DNA from 2 places in the Marisediminitalea sp. genome. Region 1 is predicted to be linked to the other one. Evidence: predicted binding sites of a transcription regulator. Region 1 holds the regulator's gene; the other holds the start of a gene.
What was found. Region 1 encodes sigma-54, which starts transcription at its own class of promoters, with help from an activator protein. Its sites were predicted from a motif close to GTTGGCACGNNNNTNGNNT; they were not measured.
Positions count from the first base shown of each region.

Region 1 (7,481 bases):
AGCGAAGCACCTTTTCGAAAAAAACATCATCGAGTAATTCCGGGCCGGATAGATTTATTGCTATGGGAACATTCGCAAGGCCGGTTGGCCAATCTGATAACAGGGCCAGCACCTTTTCCAGTAGTTTCCGGCTAAACAACACATGCCATTGGTATTTTTCAACAATGGGAATGAAGTCTGATGGCGGTAATACTTGTGAACTGTCAGGATCAGTAAGCCTGGCCAGAACCTCGTAGCCTACAATGGCCTGATTCAGATTGACCTGTGGTTGAAGATAAAGAATGAGGTGATTGTTGTCTATTAAGAACTTTACCCTGTCTTTATGTTGTGAATGTAGCCGAATTTGCGTGACACTGTTGGGGTCGAATACCACATAAGGCCTTTGATAATTCGCCTGACTCAATGCAATTGTACACGCTTCCAAAACGTTGCCGGGTTTCGCTTTGTTATGACATGGATAAATGCCTGCATGCCAGTGCAGGGATACCTGAGTTGACAGGCTGCGATGTACAAGGTGTGTTGGTAAGAAGGACTTTATCCACTCCGTGATCACCGGGGTGGTATCTGCCGGAACCGTAATACTGACAAAAAACTTGGCTCCGGGAAAACGGTATAACCCTGCATCTCCCGGAAGTTGGCTTTTTAATAGTAGCGCTATTTGGCTCAATAACTGATCGCCGTTGTTATAACTGTACTGGGTATTAATATCCCGAAGATTGCTGAGTTTCAGCAGTACCCAGTAGCGGCCGGTAAGTGTGTCGTTTGTTTCGGCAAGCTTCCAGTAATGATGATTTTTCAGGCCTGTCAGTTTGTCAAAATAATGTTTTGTAAACTGTTGTTTTTTGAAATCTTCGAACCGCTTCACTTTCGCAGCATTCTTTGAAATGTCAAAACAGTGAATCAATTGTTTCTTATGGTGCTCCAGGCTGGCTGGTTGGATCTCAAACACGCAATCAGGATGCTTAAAAATAGTTGCCTGTTGTTTTACTCCTGGCATTAATGGTGTCTTTAAATCAAACAATTGATATAAATTAGTACAACCGCTGGAATACGTTTTTATCAAGCGGCGTGCACTTCGGTTTGCCTGAAGGATATTGCCCTGAGCATCACAAAAGAAGGAGGGCAGACCACCATTGTTAAAAATTTCCTGATACCGGTTAACTAATTTTTCCAGTTTTAAGCTCTGTTTTTGATTGTATTTCGCCTGTTGCTCCAGAGACGACATCACGCGAATAACGGCAACAGGCAAACAAAAATTAAAGAACAAGAAGATGAGCGCGCTCAGATAAGTGTGCGTGTCTGGTAAGGTGATATCAACACCAAACAAAGGCGCGATGGGTTCATTTCTAAGCAGAATGATAAAAGGAATGATGTTGACAAGCATCCCTATCAGCGCTGCCTTATTACCGTAAAACAGGCGCAAAATTATGGGCAGCGTGAAGAAAAACAACAGACCGTACCGCGAGGACGCCAGGTCCACGGTAAAAAACAGAATGCAAAGCCCGGCTGCAATAATAATGAAGGTTAAACTGGCTGATGCAAATTGAATCTGATGTTTGCTTAGGGCAAGCGTGCTCCACAGCATCAAGGTGAAACCGCAGGTCAGGCAGATTACATAGTAGAGTTGTTGTTGGTACGCCATGTATGAGGAGTGCGCAACAATAGTAGACGTTAATACTACGCCGATAAGCAGAATAATTCGCAATACGCTCAGCTTCCAAACATCAGCATCGGTTGTCAGAAGATGCTGATCGTCGATAAGCAGGTACTGCTTTAAAAACGTGAGTATACGACTAGCCACAACGTATAATTTATTGGATTTTATAAATATTTTATTAGACGACGTTAACCCAGATACAGAGACTTGTCGAGTTGTATGAAGTAAAAAATTACATGTTTGGAATAAAAAATTCTTGTTAAAACAAAGAAGTGGACTGAATGGTCAAGGTATTGTCTGGTTAAAAAGGGCGGTTATTCGTCTTCGTTAAAACGTCCAACGATAAGCGTTTCAACGGCTTCCATGGCTTCCCTGGCCTGATCACCTTCGCAAATAATATCGACCTGTTCGCCCTGATGACTCTCTAACATCATCAATCCCAGTACGCTGTTGGCGTTGCATTCGTTGTCGCCTTTTTTGACGGTAATGGTGGCGTTGAACTGGTTAGCCAACTGCACTAATTGCGTAGCTGCGCGTGCGTGCAGCCCCAGTTTGTTTACAATAGTCAGTGTTTTTTCGATACGCATTATCGATTGAGCTCCCGATGGCGGATTTGTACGTCCGGGTGTTTATCGCTAAAGAGTTTTGCCAGTGATTGTGCCACAAATACCGAGCGGTGTTGTCCGCCAGTACAGCCAATGGCAATGGTGACATAACTGCGGTTGTTGCGTTCCAGGTGCGGTAACCAGGTGGTCAGCAGATTCTGAATTTGCCAGATAAACTTGGTAACAATCGGCTGAGACCCCAGGAAGGCTTCTACCGGTGAATCGAGTCCGGTTAAGTGTTTTAAGTCGGGCTCCCAATGCGGGTTGGGTAAGAATCGGGCATCAAACACGTAATCCGCGTCTTTGGGGATACCGTGTTTAAAGCCAAAGGATTCGAATACCATAACCAGGCGCGAGCTTTTCTTACCCAGAATACGCTCGCGGATGAGTTCTGCAAGCTGGTGGATAGACAGGTTATCGGTGTCGATGTATAAATCTGCGCGCTCGGTAACAGGCGCTAACAGCTCGCGTTCTGCCTGAATCGCTTCAGCCAGTGACTTGTTGAGTTTGGCTAACGGGTGTAGGCGGCGGGTTTCGCTGAATCGTTTAACTAATATATCGTCGCTGGCGTCGATATACACGATGGTCATAGCCCAGGACGACGGCAGATAATCCAGGATTTCGACCAACTCGTCAGGATCTTTAGGCAGGTTACGCACGTCTATACTTACCGCAACCTGATCGTACTCGTCGACCACGGTATGGGTGAGCGTCGGAAGCAGGTTAACCGGAATATTGTCGACGCAGTAATAGCCCAGATCTTCCAGTGCGCGCAATGCGACGGATTTACCTGAGCCAGATCGCCCGCTGATGATGATGAGTTTCATGTGTAGCCTGGTTCCTTGTTAGCCAGTGTATCAACCATCACACAGAGCTGCGATTACCTCTTCTTTGGTCTCGGCGCCGCGGATAGCTTTAATAATCTCTTTTTGACTGAGTTTACCTGCGATTGTTGCCAAAGTCTGCAAGTGGCCTTCCGTTTGATTTTCAGGTACCAGAATGGCAAAGAAAATATCGACCGGTTTGTCGTCAATGGCGTCGAAGTTGATAGCTGGGGTAGTCGTAACCACAACCGCCGTGACTTTGGTTAATTCAGGTAAGCGACCGTGGGGCAGGGCTATACCGTTGCCAATACCCGTACTGCCCACCTTCTCCCGGCCAAGCAGCGCGCTCAGCACGGCTTCTTTTTCGACTTCGGGATTTGTCTGAGCAGCAATGTCGCTGATGATTTCAAGAATTCGCTTCTTGCTATTGCACTGAACCGCACACTCGGTGCGGTCCAGGCTCACTAACGCTTGTATATTCATAAGGTTGGTGACTTAATGTTTTTTGAGTTTTTCCTTATGCTTGATAACCTGGCGATCCAGTTTGTCTACCATGCTATCAATTGCTGCATACATATCGGAGTCTTCAGACGAAGCAAACACTTCTGCACCACTGAGGTGAACGGTGGCTTCAGCTTTTTGATTCAATTTTTCTACGTTAAGGATCACATGTACATTGGATATGTGATCAAAGTGTCGCTCCAGCTTACTGAATTTAGTATCAACATAATTACGCAAAGAATCGGTTATCTCGACGTGATGACCAGTCAGATTAATTTGCATAGTTCGTCTTCCTTATATTTCGGCCTAAATTAGGCTCTTGCGTTGGTTAGACGGTGGAATCGAAAGTGATTCCCGGTATTTTGCTATTGTCCGCCGGGCAACTTTAATGCCTTGATCAGCCAACAATTGAGCAATCTTGCTATCGCTGAGCGGTTTACTGGGTTTTTCTGCGGCAACCAGTTTCTTAATTAATGCACGGATTGCAGTCGACGAACACTCGCCGCCTGACTCAGTGGCAACGTGGCTCGAGAAAAAGTACTTCAACTCAAAAATACCACGCGGTGTGTGCATGTATTTTTGAGTCGTAACACGCGAGATGGTCGACTCGTGCATGTCTACCATTTCCGCAACGTCATTCAGTACCATGGGCTTCATCATTTCCGGCCCGTGCTCAAAAAAGCCAAGTTGCTGTTGCACAATACAATTAGCAACTTTCATCAGCGTTTCGTTACGCGACTCCAGGCTCTTAATGAACCATTTTGCTTCTTGCATGTGCGAGCGTATAAATTGTGAATCTGAACTGTTTCTCGCCTGGCGACTCATGGCCGCATACTGCTGATTTACACTCAGCTTCGGTAAACTGTCCGGGTTGAGTTCAACTACCCAACGGCCATTGCGTTTGGTTACCGACACATCCGGGATCACGTATTCAGGCTCTTTGGTAATCAAGGCACTGCCGGGACGCGGGTTCAGTGTTTGTAACAAGCGCATGGCTTCGCGCAAATCGTCTTCTTTCAGACGCGATTTACGCATAAGGGTTCGATAATCTTTGCTGCCAAGCAGGTCGGCGTATTCTTCGATTAGCAGTTTGGCTTCGTTCAGCCAGGGGGTGTCATCTGCGAATTGTTTTAGCTGGACCAGCAAACATTCCTGAGGCGTGCGCGAGCCTGACCCAATCGGGTCGAACATTTGAATGCGTTTAAGGACACATTCCACCTCGTCCAATTCAACCAGTTCTTCCATCTCATCTTCAGTATTAACGCTCTGAAGGATATCGTCCAGGCTAACTGTTAAATAACCTGATTCGTCGATTGAGTCGATGATGGCGATGGCAATAGCGCGATCCACGTCACTAAAGGGTGTTAAGCGCATTTGCCACAGCAAATGGTCTTGAATGTTGTCGGTGGTTTCACCCTGGAAAATTTGTTCGTCGTCGTTGGACGCGGGGCCAGGAGCGGGCGCAGAGCCTGCTGAATAGTACTCATCCCAGGTGCTGTCGATGGGTAATTCGTCGGGCAGCTCGTTTTTTTCTAATGCTTCGTTGGTATCCAGGCTTTCGCTACTTGCACTGGGCTGCACGTCGTTGTCGGCATCCAGATTGCTCTTTTCGATAGTGTCGTTGTCGCTGCCTTCATCAACTTCCAGCAACGGGTTGGCGTCCAGCGCTTCCTGAATTTCCTGTTGTAAGTCCAACGTAGAAAGTTGCAGCAGTTTAATCGCCTGCTGCAACTGCGGCGTCATGGTAAGTTGTTGACTAAATTTGAGTTGTAAAGATGGTTTCATCTACTTCTTTTCTTAACGCCCTGTTATTGGATGGGGTAACGCATCAAGCTTTTTCATGTTTACCTTAACTATAGCCTGAATTGCTCACCCAGGTATACATCCTTCACTTTTTGATTACTCAAAACCTGTTCAGCGGTGCCTTGTGCAATAAGTTCACCCTGACTCACTATGTACGCTTTTTCACATACATCAAGGGTTTCGCGCACGTTGTGATCGGTAATCAAAATACCGATGTCTCGGTCGCGTAAATGCTGAATGATCTTCTTTATATCATTAACCGAAATTGGGTCAACACCTGCAAAGGGTTCATCCAGTAAAATAAACTTCGGGTTAGCGGCCAGAGCCCGGGCAATCTCTACACGGCGGCGTTCTCCACCCGACAAACTCATCCCTGTACTATTACGTATATGGTTAATATTGAATTCATCAAGCAGGGCATCGGCTTCATTTTGCCGTTGCTCTGCATTTAAATCTTTACGGGTTTGCAAAATGGCCATGATGTTGTCGAACACGCTGAGCTTGCGGAAGATCGACGCTTCCTGCGGTAAATAGCCAATACCGTGGCGGGCCCGTTCGTGCATTGGATGGCGTGTAAGGTCCATATCGCCGATGCGAATATCGCCTTTATCCAGCGGTACCAAACCCACAATCATGTAAAAGGTCGTGGTTTTACCTGCACCGTTGGGGCCAAGTAAACCCACAATCTGGCCAGTAGAGACTTCTACACTTACATCCCTTACAACCTGACGGGATTTATAGGACTTAGCTAGGTGTTTAGCAGTAAGGGTAGCCATTAGCGCGGCTCTTCCTGGTCGTCGTTGTCAGGCGTTGGCTTCTTGGGCTTTTTGTCTTGCTTAATGGCGTCAATGGTTTCGGTACTGAATACCGTTGTAACCCGGCCATCGCCGCTGCCATCGCCTTTAGCCATAAGCTGCTCTTTTTCCATGTTGTACACAATGGAGTCGCCTTTTACGACGGAGCTGTTCTGAATCAGTTCAGCCTGCCCGTTCAGGGAAATCGTGCGGCTGCTAACTTCATAGCGAATTTCAAACGCGCGGGCTTCTACGGTACGACCATCATCGAGCTTCTGGCGGTAAACCGCTGGCTTGCCGGTAGCGGAAAAAACCTCTTTTCCTTTTCCTTCGGTGGCTTCTACCTCAACCCGGTCAGCCAGAATGTTCAGACTGCCCTGAACTATTTGTACATTGTCGATAAAAACGGACTTTTTGTTTTTTCCGTCTAAGAACTGCGACTCGGCTTTGAGCTCAATCGGCTTTTTAAAATCCGACTGCTCGGCAGTGGCACTGGTTGCAATGAATGCCAGCGTCGCGCTAGTTAGCAGGCTGATAAGTGGTTTGTACATGTTGGTTTAACTCATATGTTTTATTCAGCAGGTCGGCTTTTAATCCGTTGCTTTGAATAAGAAAGTCAGGCCCGGAGATTTCAACATGAGCTTCTGACACCATGGACTGTTTGTCCAGATCTATTTCCAGATAATCGGTTTCTACCCGTTGCACAAAGTCTTCCGGGTTTTTACTCACAATCACCACATCATTTTCTAACTGGATCATGTTGTTGTCGTACAATGTGCCTTCACTGGCGACGACTTGCCAGGGCGGCTCATTAGTCTCCTGGTAGATAGTATATTGCGGAGCCTGGAAGAGCACAAAGCCTAAAAACTGATAATGCTCCATGTGCGACGAGAAAACCTGCTGAATGCGATTACCCTGTTCGTCATAAATGGTGGTTGTCAGGTTTCTTGCCTGATATGTCGGTGTGAGTGCCCGGGCGTCTTCGTCCAGCACCTGTACCGGCGGCTCTTCCAAAAAGCCGGGTAAATACAACACCAACGCCAGTATAAACAAACTGGCAATGATCAGGCCCAAGCGGTTCATACGCTGGCCCCAAGAATGCCTTTCAGCTTATCTTTGGCTTGTAAAATGGTGTCGCAGACTTCCCTGACTGCCCCAAATCCACCGGGTAACGTGGTGATCCAGTTGGCTTGTTGCTTCACTTGCGGATGCGCGTCGTTAACCGCAATTTTAATGGCAGCGTGCTGATACATACCGGTGTCGGGCATATCGTCGCCAATGGCAGCAACGTCCTGCG
Region 1 covers NZ_CFIDRX010000069.1:6,555-14,035, forward strand. The annotation lists gene AC4MRN_RS10600 (EAL domain-containing protein) at 1-1,801, opposite strand, end outside; gene AC4MRN_RS10605 (HPr family phosphocarrier protein) at 1,972-2,244, opposite strand; gene rapZ (RNase adapter RapZ) at 2,244-3,089, opposite strand; gene ptsN (PTS IIA-like nitrogen regulatory protein PtsN) at 3,120-3,569, opposite strand; gene hpf (ribosome hibernation promoting factor) at 3,582-3,869, opposite strand; gene AC4MRN_RS10625 (RNA polymerase factor sigma-54) at 3,894-5,372, opposite strand; gene lptB (LPS export ABC transporter ATP-binding protein) at 5,441-6,166, opposite strand; gene lptA (lipopolysaccharide transport periplasmic protein LptA) at 6,166-6,735, opposite strand; gene lptC (LPS export ABC transporter periplasmic protein LptC) at 6,704-7,267, opposite strand; gene kdsC (3-deoxy-manno-octulosonate-8-phosphatase KdsC) at 7,264-7,481, opposite strand, start outside.

Region 2 (7,481 bases), on a different contig from region 1:
AGCGGCGGCTTGGGTAAACTTACGACGTAACGAGGCATCAGGGATAATCGCAAATGAGGTCCCTAAACCCGCAACGTTAAAGGTTTTACTGGCGGCCATTAAGGTAATACTGCGATCTTGCAATGCGGCAACCCGCCCGGCAGGAATGTGTTTTACCTGCTCATTGAGTATAAGGTCACAGTGAATTTCGTCGGAGCATAACTTGACGTTGTGTTGTTCACAAATGGCCGCAATAGCGTCGACTTCTTGCTGAGTCATCACAGAACCAACGGGATTCATCGGATTGCACAGGATCATCAGCTTGCAGCGCGGATCCGCCGCTTCTTTCGCCAGCGCGTCCAGATCCAGCGTCCAGCGCCCATCTTGCAGCACGGTGGGAATATCAACGCGTTGCGTGTTATTTAACGCGGGCGCAGCTAACAATGGTGGATAGTTTGGCGTTTGCACCAACACTTTGTCGCCGTCTTCACAATATGCTTTTATGGCGACGTTGAAAGCCGGAACAACACCCGGTGTCCACACAATCCAGTCTGACTCAATTGCCCAGTCGTGCTTGTCACGTAACCAGCGCACAATGGCATCGTTGGCGGGCTGATGCTGGGCTGGCAGTGTGTATCCCATCACACCGTGCTCTGTCAGTGCGTGTAACGCGTCCAGAATAGGCGGCGCACAGCGAAACTCTGTGTCTGCTACCCAACAAGGCAAAATGTCTTTGCCTGCATATTTTTGCCATTTAAACGACCACTGATTGCTGCGGTCAGGCGTGTGATCAAACGTACTCACTGCGACTACCTTTTAGTTCGATTGCGACATTACTTTGTCAGTTGTTCGGTTAACAGGCTTATTAGTTTTTCGCGTCTGATTGGCTTCACCAGGTAAGCGACGGCTCCCAGTTGTTTGGCCAGCATTTCGGTCTGACGCGTTGCATAAGCTGTCATAAAAATAAACGGGACGCTGAGCCCCTTCTCGCGACACGCGCGCAGTAAAGACAAGCCATCGTATTCCGGCATCACCATATCACTGATTATCATATCCAGCGATGTGTCGTTTTGATGCATTAAGAATTCTTTTGCGAATGCACTGCGTGCAAAACTGATAACTTGTGCATCCAGCTCCGATTCAATGATGTGAGCGATGAGTTCCAGCGATACTTCATCATCATCAATAACGGCAATGGTAAACGTAGACATAGGATTGAAACCAAACCATCTAAATTAAACGAGTAAGAAGGGCGTTAACACATGACCAGCCTGAAAGCCTTATCTGTGCGTGTCCTACTATTATAAAACGGGATCACCGATTTTGCTCAAACGCCCGATGACCACACCACACAAGCTACTATGTTCCTAATAGTAATAGAAAAAGGCCGGTTGCGATAGCAACCGGCCTTTGCATATATAACTAAATCGAATAATTCGCGGCGAACATCACAAAAACTGAGATGTACCCGACGTAATGACTACTTGCTGCGAGACGCGCGCTTACGGTCGTTTTCAGTAAGTAACTTCTTACGAATACGAATGCTCTCTGGGGTCACTTCTACCAGTTCGTCGTCATCGATGAACTCAAGTGCTTGCTCAAGTGACATCTTGATAGGTGGCACCAGGGTTTGCGCTTCGTCAGTACCAGACGCACGAACGTTAGTTAACTGTTTACCTTTCAGTGCGTTAACCGTCAGGTCGTTATCACGGCTGTGGATACCAATAACCATACCTTCGTAAACTTCAACACCGTGACCAATGAACAAACGTCCACGCTCCTGCAGGTTGAACAGGGCGTTAGTCAGTGCTTTACCCGGCGCGTTGGCAATAAGTACACCATTCTTACGCTTACCAATTGTACCGCCTTTGTGCGGACCATAATGGTCGAATGAGTGATATAGCAAACCTGAACCTGAAGTCAGCGTCATAAATTCGGTCTGGAAACCGATTAAGCCGCGGCTTGGGATCATAAAGTCCATACGAATACGGCCTTTACCATCCGGAGACATATCGGTCATTTCAGCTTTACGCAGACCCAGTTGCTCCATAATTGAACCCTGGTGCTGTTCTTCACAGTCAATTGTCAGGGTTTCAAACGGTTCCATTAACTGGCCGTCTTCTTCCTTCAGGATTACTTCCGGGCGTGATACGGCAATTTCATAGCCTTCACGACGCATGTTTTCAATCAGGATACCCAGGTGTAGTTCACCACGACCTGATACGCGGAATTTATCCGGGTCACTGGTTTCTTCAACGCGCAGTGCAACGTTGTGAACCAGTTCGTCCTGTAAACGCTCAAGGATGTTACGTGAAGTCACGTATTTACCTTCTTTGCCGGCAAACGGTGAGGTGTTTACCTGGAAGGTCATCGTTACCGTTGGTTCATCAACGCTCAGTGGCGGCAATGCTTCAACGGTATTCACGTCACAGATAGTGTCAGAGATTTTCAGTTCACCTAAACCGGTAATCGCGATAATGTCGCCCGCCGTTGCCATTTCGACTTCGTGACGTGCCAGACCCAGGTAACCATATACCAGACCTACTTTACCGTTACGGGTTTTGCCGTCAGCGGTAACAACAGTCACTTGCTGGTTTGGCTTTACACTTCCGCGCTTAACACGACCAACACCGATAACACCAACGTATGAGTTGTAGTCCAGCTGCGAGATTTGCATCTGGAAAGCACCATCGATATCCGCATCCGGTGGAGAAACCTGATCAACGATAGTCTGGAACAACGCGGTCATATCTTCAGCTGGCTCGTCAGCATCCAATGACGCCCAGCCATTCAATGCAGACGCGTAAACAACCTGGAAGTCTAACTGGTCGTCGGTCGCCCCCAGGTTATCGAACAGGTCAAATACCTGATCCATTACCCAGTCAGGACGTGCCCCAGGCTTGTCGATTTTGTTGATAACAACAATCGGCTTCAAACCCTGAGCAAAGGCTTTTTGCGTTACGAAACGCGTCTGTGGCATTGGACCTTCCTGCGCATCAACAAGCAGCAGTACAGAATCAGCCATCGACATTACACGTTCTACTTCCCCGCCGAAATCGGCGTGTCCTGGGGTGTCAACGATATTGATGCGGTAGTCGTTCCAGTTAATGGCCGTGTTTTTGGCCAGGATGGTAATACCACGCTCTTTCTCGATATCGTTAGAGTCCATGACGCGTTCTTGCGCTTCGCCTCGGGTTTCGAGGGTGCCCGACTGCTGTAGCAGTTTGTCTACCAGGGTAGTCTTACCGTGGTCAACGTGCGCGATAATCGCGATATTTCTTAGCTTATTGATGTCAGTTACATTCATTGAAAATCAACCTGCAGGGTGTGCAGCCCGCCAAACATATGGCCTTGCAGCACACACCGGCTATTACACACTGTAAATAATAAAAATGAGCGCGGATTGTACAGAAAAACCGTGTGCTTTGCGCATGTTTTTTTCAGTTTCAAATAAAATTCATCTATTGCTAATTCTCACGCCGGGTGAAAGAATGAGGAGCGTGGTCACATTGATGTGTATGCCGGCCACCAATTGCACCAAAATAAACCATAAAATCACCATAATGGTGCAAAACAATGTTTAAGATCGTGACGACAGATCGAATTTACGCGGTGTCCAGCCTTGCTCAAGCAAATGGCATGATTATCGCTTAGGGATTTCTCACCTGCGAACCCAGTATTGGTTCACACATTTAAAATAACCTGGAGGACACGATGTCAATTGAATCGGCATTAGAATTAATCAAATCTAGCGAAGCAAAATTTGTAGACCTTCGCTTCACTGACACTAAAGGTAAAGAACAGCACGTTTCTATTCCTGCGGGCCTGATCGACGAAGACTTCTTTGAAGAAGGCAAAATGTTTGACGGTTCTTCAATCGCCGGTTGGAAAGGCATCAACGAATCAGACATGATTCTAATGCCAGATGCGGAAAGCGCCGTGGTTGACCCATTCGCAGAAGAAACTCAGGTTATCATCCGCTGTGACATCGTTGAGCCTTCTACTATGGAAGGTTATGACCGTGACCCGCGTTCAATCGCTCGCCGCGCAGAAGAGTACCTGAAGTCTACTGGTATCGGTGACACTGTATTATTTGGCCCAGAGCCAGAATTCTTCCTGTTTGACGATATCAAGTACCACACTGATATGTCAGGCTCTATGTTCAAAATCGACTCTTCAGAAGCCGCATGGAACTCAGGTTCTGAGTTCGCAGACGGCAACATGGGTCACCGTCCAGGCGTTAAAGGCGGTTACTTCCCGGTTCCACCAGTAGATTCAGCACACGACATCCGTGCCGCTATGTGTCTGGTAATGGAAGAAATGGGTCTGGTTGTTGAAGCGCACCACCACGAAGTGGCAACTGCGGGTCAGAACGAAATCGCTTGTCAGTTCAACACTATGGTTAAGAAAGCTGACGAAATCCAAATCTATAAGTATGTAATCCACAACGTTGCGCATTCTTACGGTTTGTCTGCTACTTTCATGCCTAAGCCTCTGGTAGGTGACAACGGTTCTGGTATGCACTGTCACCAATCAATCGCCAAAGATGGCAAGAACATCTTCGCAGGTGACAAGTACGCTGGTCTGTCTGAAGAAGCACTGTTCTACATTGGTGGTATCATTAAGCACGCGCGTGCAATCAATGCTTTCACTAACGCTTCTACTAACTCTTACAAGCGTTTGGTTCCTGGCTTCGAAGCACCGGTAATGCTGGCATACTCTGCACGTAACCGCTCAGCTTCAATCCGTATTCCTTACGTAACCAGCGACAAAGCACGTCGTATCGAAGTACGTTTCCCTGACCCAACTGCAAACCCATACCTGGGCTTCACTGCCATGCTGATGGCGGGTCTTGACGGTATTAAGAACAAGATCCACCCTGGTGATGCAGCGGATAAAGACTTGTACGACCTGCCAGCTGAAGAAGCAGCAGAAATCCCAACTGTTGCAAGCTCACTGGAGCAAGCACTGGAAGCACTGGACAACGACCGTGAGTTCCTGACTGCAGGTGGCGTAATGTCTGACGATATGATCGATGCCTACATCGAGCTGAAGTCTGAAGAAGTCACTAAACTGAACATGTCTACTCACCCAGTTGAGTTCGACATGTACTACAGTGTGTAAGCACCGTATCAGATAAAATACCAAAGCCCGCAACTGCGGGCTTTTTTTTTATGTGAATTCACCTACAATCAACTGCATGCGTATTTTACTAATACTATTGAGTGCGGTTATTGCAAGCGGCGTCAGCCACTTAGCCACCGCCCAGCAGATCTACAAAGTTGTCAATAAAGACGGCTCGGTGACCTATACCGATACGCCACAACCGGATAGTCAGCCCGTTACCCTCGGCCCTGATAACCGTATGGTCAGCCCTCCGGCTCCCGTCGCCACACCGACAGCCAGGACAAACCCGTCTGCTAAGCGCCAGCGCCAGCGCCAGCCTTCAGAAATAACCATATTACAACCCGAAGACCAGGCTACCGTGCGCAACAATGCGGGTAACCTTCAAATTGCAGCGCGCGTCACCAACACGCAACAAGGCGACAAGTACCAGCTTTTCTTAAATGACGAGCTGCAAAGCGAACAAGCCACGCCTTTGTTTACCCTGAATAATCTGCCCCGTGGCGCACACTCATTTTATATTGTCCATAAGGACAATACGGGCAAGACTCTTGCATCTACCACTCCACGAACGTTTTACCTGCATCAGGCATCACGTCTTATTAACAATAATTAACAGCAAACCCGCGTATTACGCGCACCAATGAGGTTCAAGCGAGCTTTTAATTGGGAATATCTTGCACGGGTTTAGTTTGCCTGAAATAATGAAGCACCATAATGGTGCAAGTGGAGAAAGCTGGCATGCAAGCCACGCCGTTTGATACCAACAATTTGCTGGATAGCGTAACCACCGTACTTGTGGTTATCGACAATTCCCTGCGTATTGTTTACGCCAACCACGCCGGTCAGGCACTTTTTGCTACCGGTACAAAACAGCTATACGGTCACAGTATTGCCGACTTCTTTGTGCCCAACACCATCAATAAGGCACGCCTACGCGCCGCGTTTCGCAGTGGTCAGGACTTTACCGAGAACGAAGTTAAACTGTACTTTCGGGACAACCGCGTCGTTTCAGCCGACTTAACAGTAACGAATCTGAACACAGACGATGGCCCCCGGCTGTTGTTCGAAGTTAAAAAGATCGATCAGCAAAAACGCATTTCACGGGAAAATCAGCAGCACGCCCAGCATTTTGCAGCGCGTGAGTTGATTCGCGGACTCGCCCATGAAATCAAAAATCCACTCGGCGGTATTCGGGGCGCTGCGCAGTTGCTGGAAAAAGCGCTGTCATCACCCGATGAAAAAGAATTCACCCAGCTTATCATTGAGCAGTCTGACCGTTTACGCAACCTGGTAGACAGACTCCTGGGCCCGAATTCCCTACCGCGCTTGGAGTGGTGTAACTTGCACCGTCCACTGGAAAAGATCCGTAGTCTGATGAAAGCAGACACATCACAGGCCATCGCGATCTCCCGTGATTACGACCCCAGTATCCCTGATGTCAAAGTCGACCCTGACATGCTGCAACAAGCCGTACTCAATATTGTTCGCAACGCAGTGCAGGCGCTTCGGGATTCGAAGACACCTAATCCGCATATCAGGCTGGTGACGCGTATTGAACGTCAGCTAACTATTCATGGCCAACGCCATTCGCTGGCTGCGCAAATCAAAATTATCGACAATGGACCCGGTATTCCTGCCGACATCCGCGACACCCTGTTTTACCCACTTGTGACCAGTAAAGACACTGGTTCAGGGTTGGGTTTGTCCATTGCACAAACGCTGGTTAATCACCACGACGGAAAAATCGAAGTCGACAGCCGTCCTGGTCACACCGAATTTATTATATCTTTACCGATCGACAGGAAGGAGTCGTAATCATGAATACTGAATCTGTATGGATTGTTGATGACGATAGCTCTATTCGATGGGTGTTACAAAAAGCATTACAAGTAGCCAACATCGACTGCTGCTGTTTCGAGAACCCCCAAGATCTATTGTTACAACTGGAATCCGGCCAGTATCCTGAAGTCGTCGTATCTGACATTCGCATGCCACAAATGGACGGCATGACGTTGCTCAATGAAGTCCACCAGATTGCCCCCATGATCCCCGTAATTATTATGACGGCGCATTCTGACTTAGACAGTGCAGTTAACGCGTATCAAAGCGGGGCATTCGAATATTTGCCGAAGCCGTTTGATATAGACGAAGCAGTCACACTGGTAGAACGCGCGTTAATTCACGCGCGGGAGCAATCGCGAACCACCCAGGTACCTCAGGCCGAATCAGCCACCGAAATTATTGGCGAAGCCCCTGCCATGCAGGAAGTGTTTCGCGCCATCGGACGTTTGTCACGTTCTTCGATCAGTGTGCTGATCAACGGCCAATCCGGTACGGGTAAAGAACTGGTGGCCCATGCGCTGCATCGCCATAGT
Region 2 covers NZ_CFIDRX010000007.1:24,633-32,113, reverse strand. The annotation lists gene AC4MRN_RS02125 (MalY/PatB family protein) at 1-783, opposite strand, end outside; gene AC4MRN_RS02120 (response regulator transcription factor) at 813-1,190, opposite strand; gene typA (translational GTPase TypA) at 1,460-3,286, opposite strand; gene glnA (glutamate--ammonia ligase) at 3,694-5,103, shown strand; gene AC4MRN_RS02105 (DUF4124 domain-containing protein) at 5,180-5,719, shown strand; gene glnL (nitrogen regulation protein NR(II)) at 5,845-6,921, shown strand; gene glnG (nitrogen regulation protein NR(I)) at 6,924-7,481, shown strand, end outside.
Region 2: glnA (glutamate--ammonia ligase) is a predicted target of sigma-54. The motif match lies at 3,613-3,631, and genes of this name have one in related genera.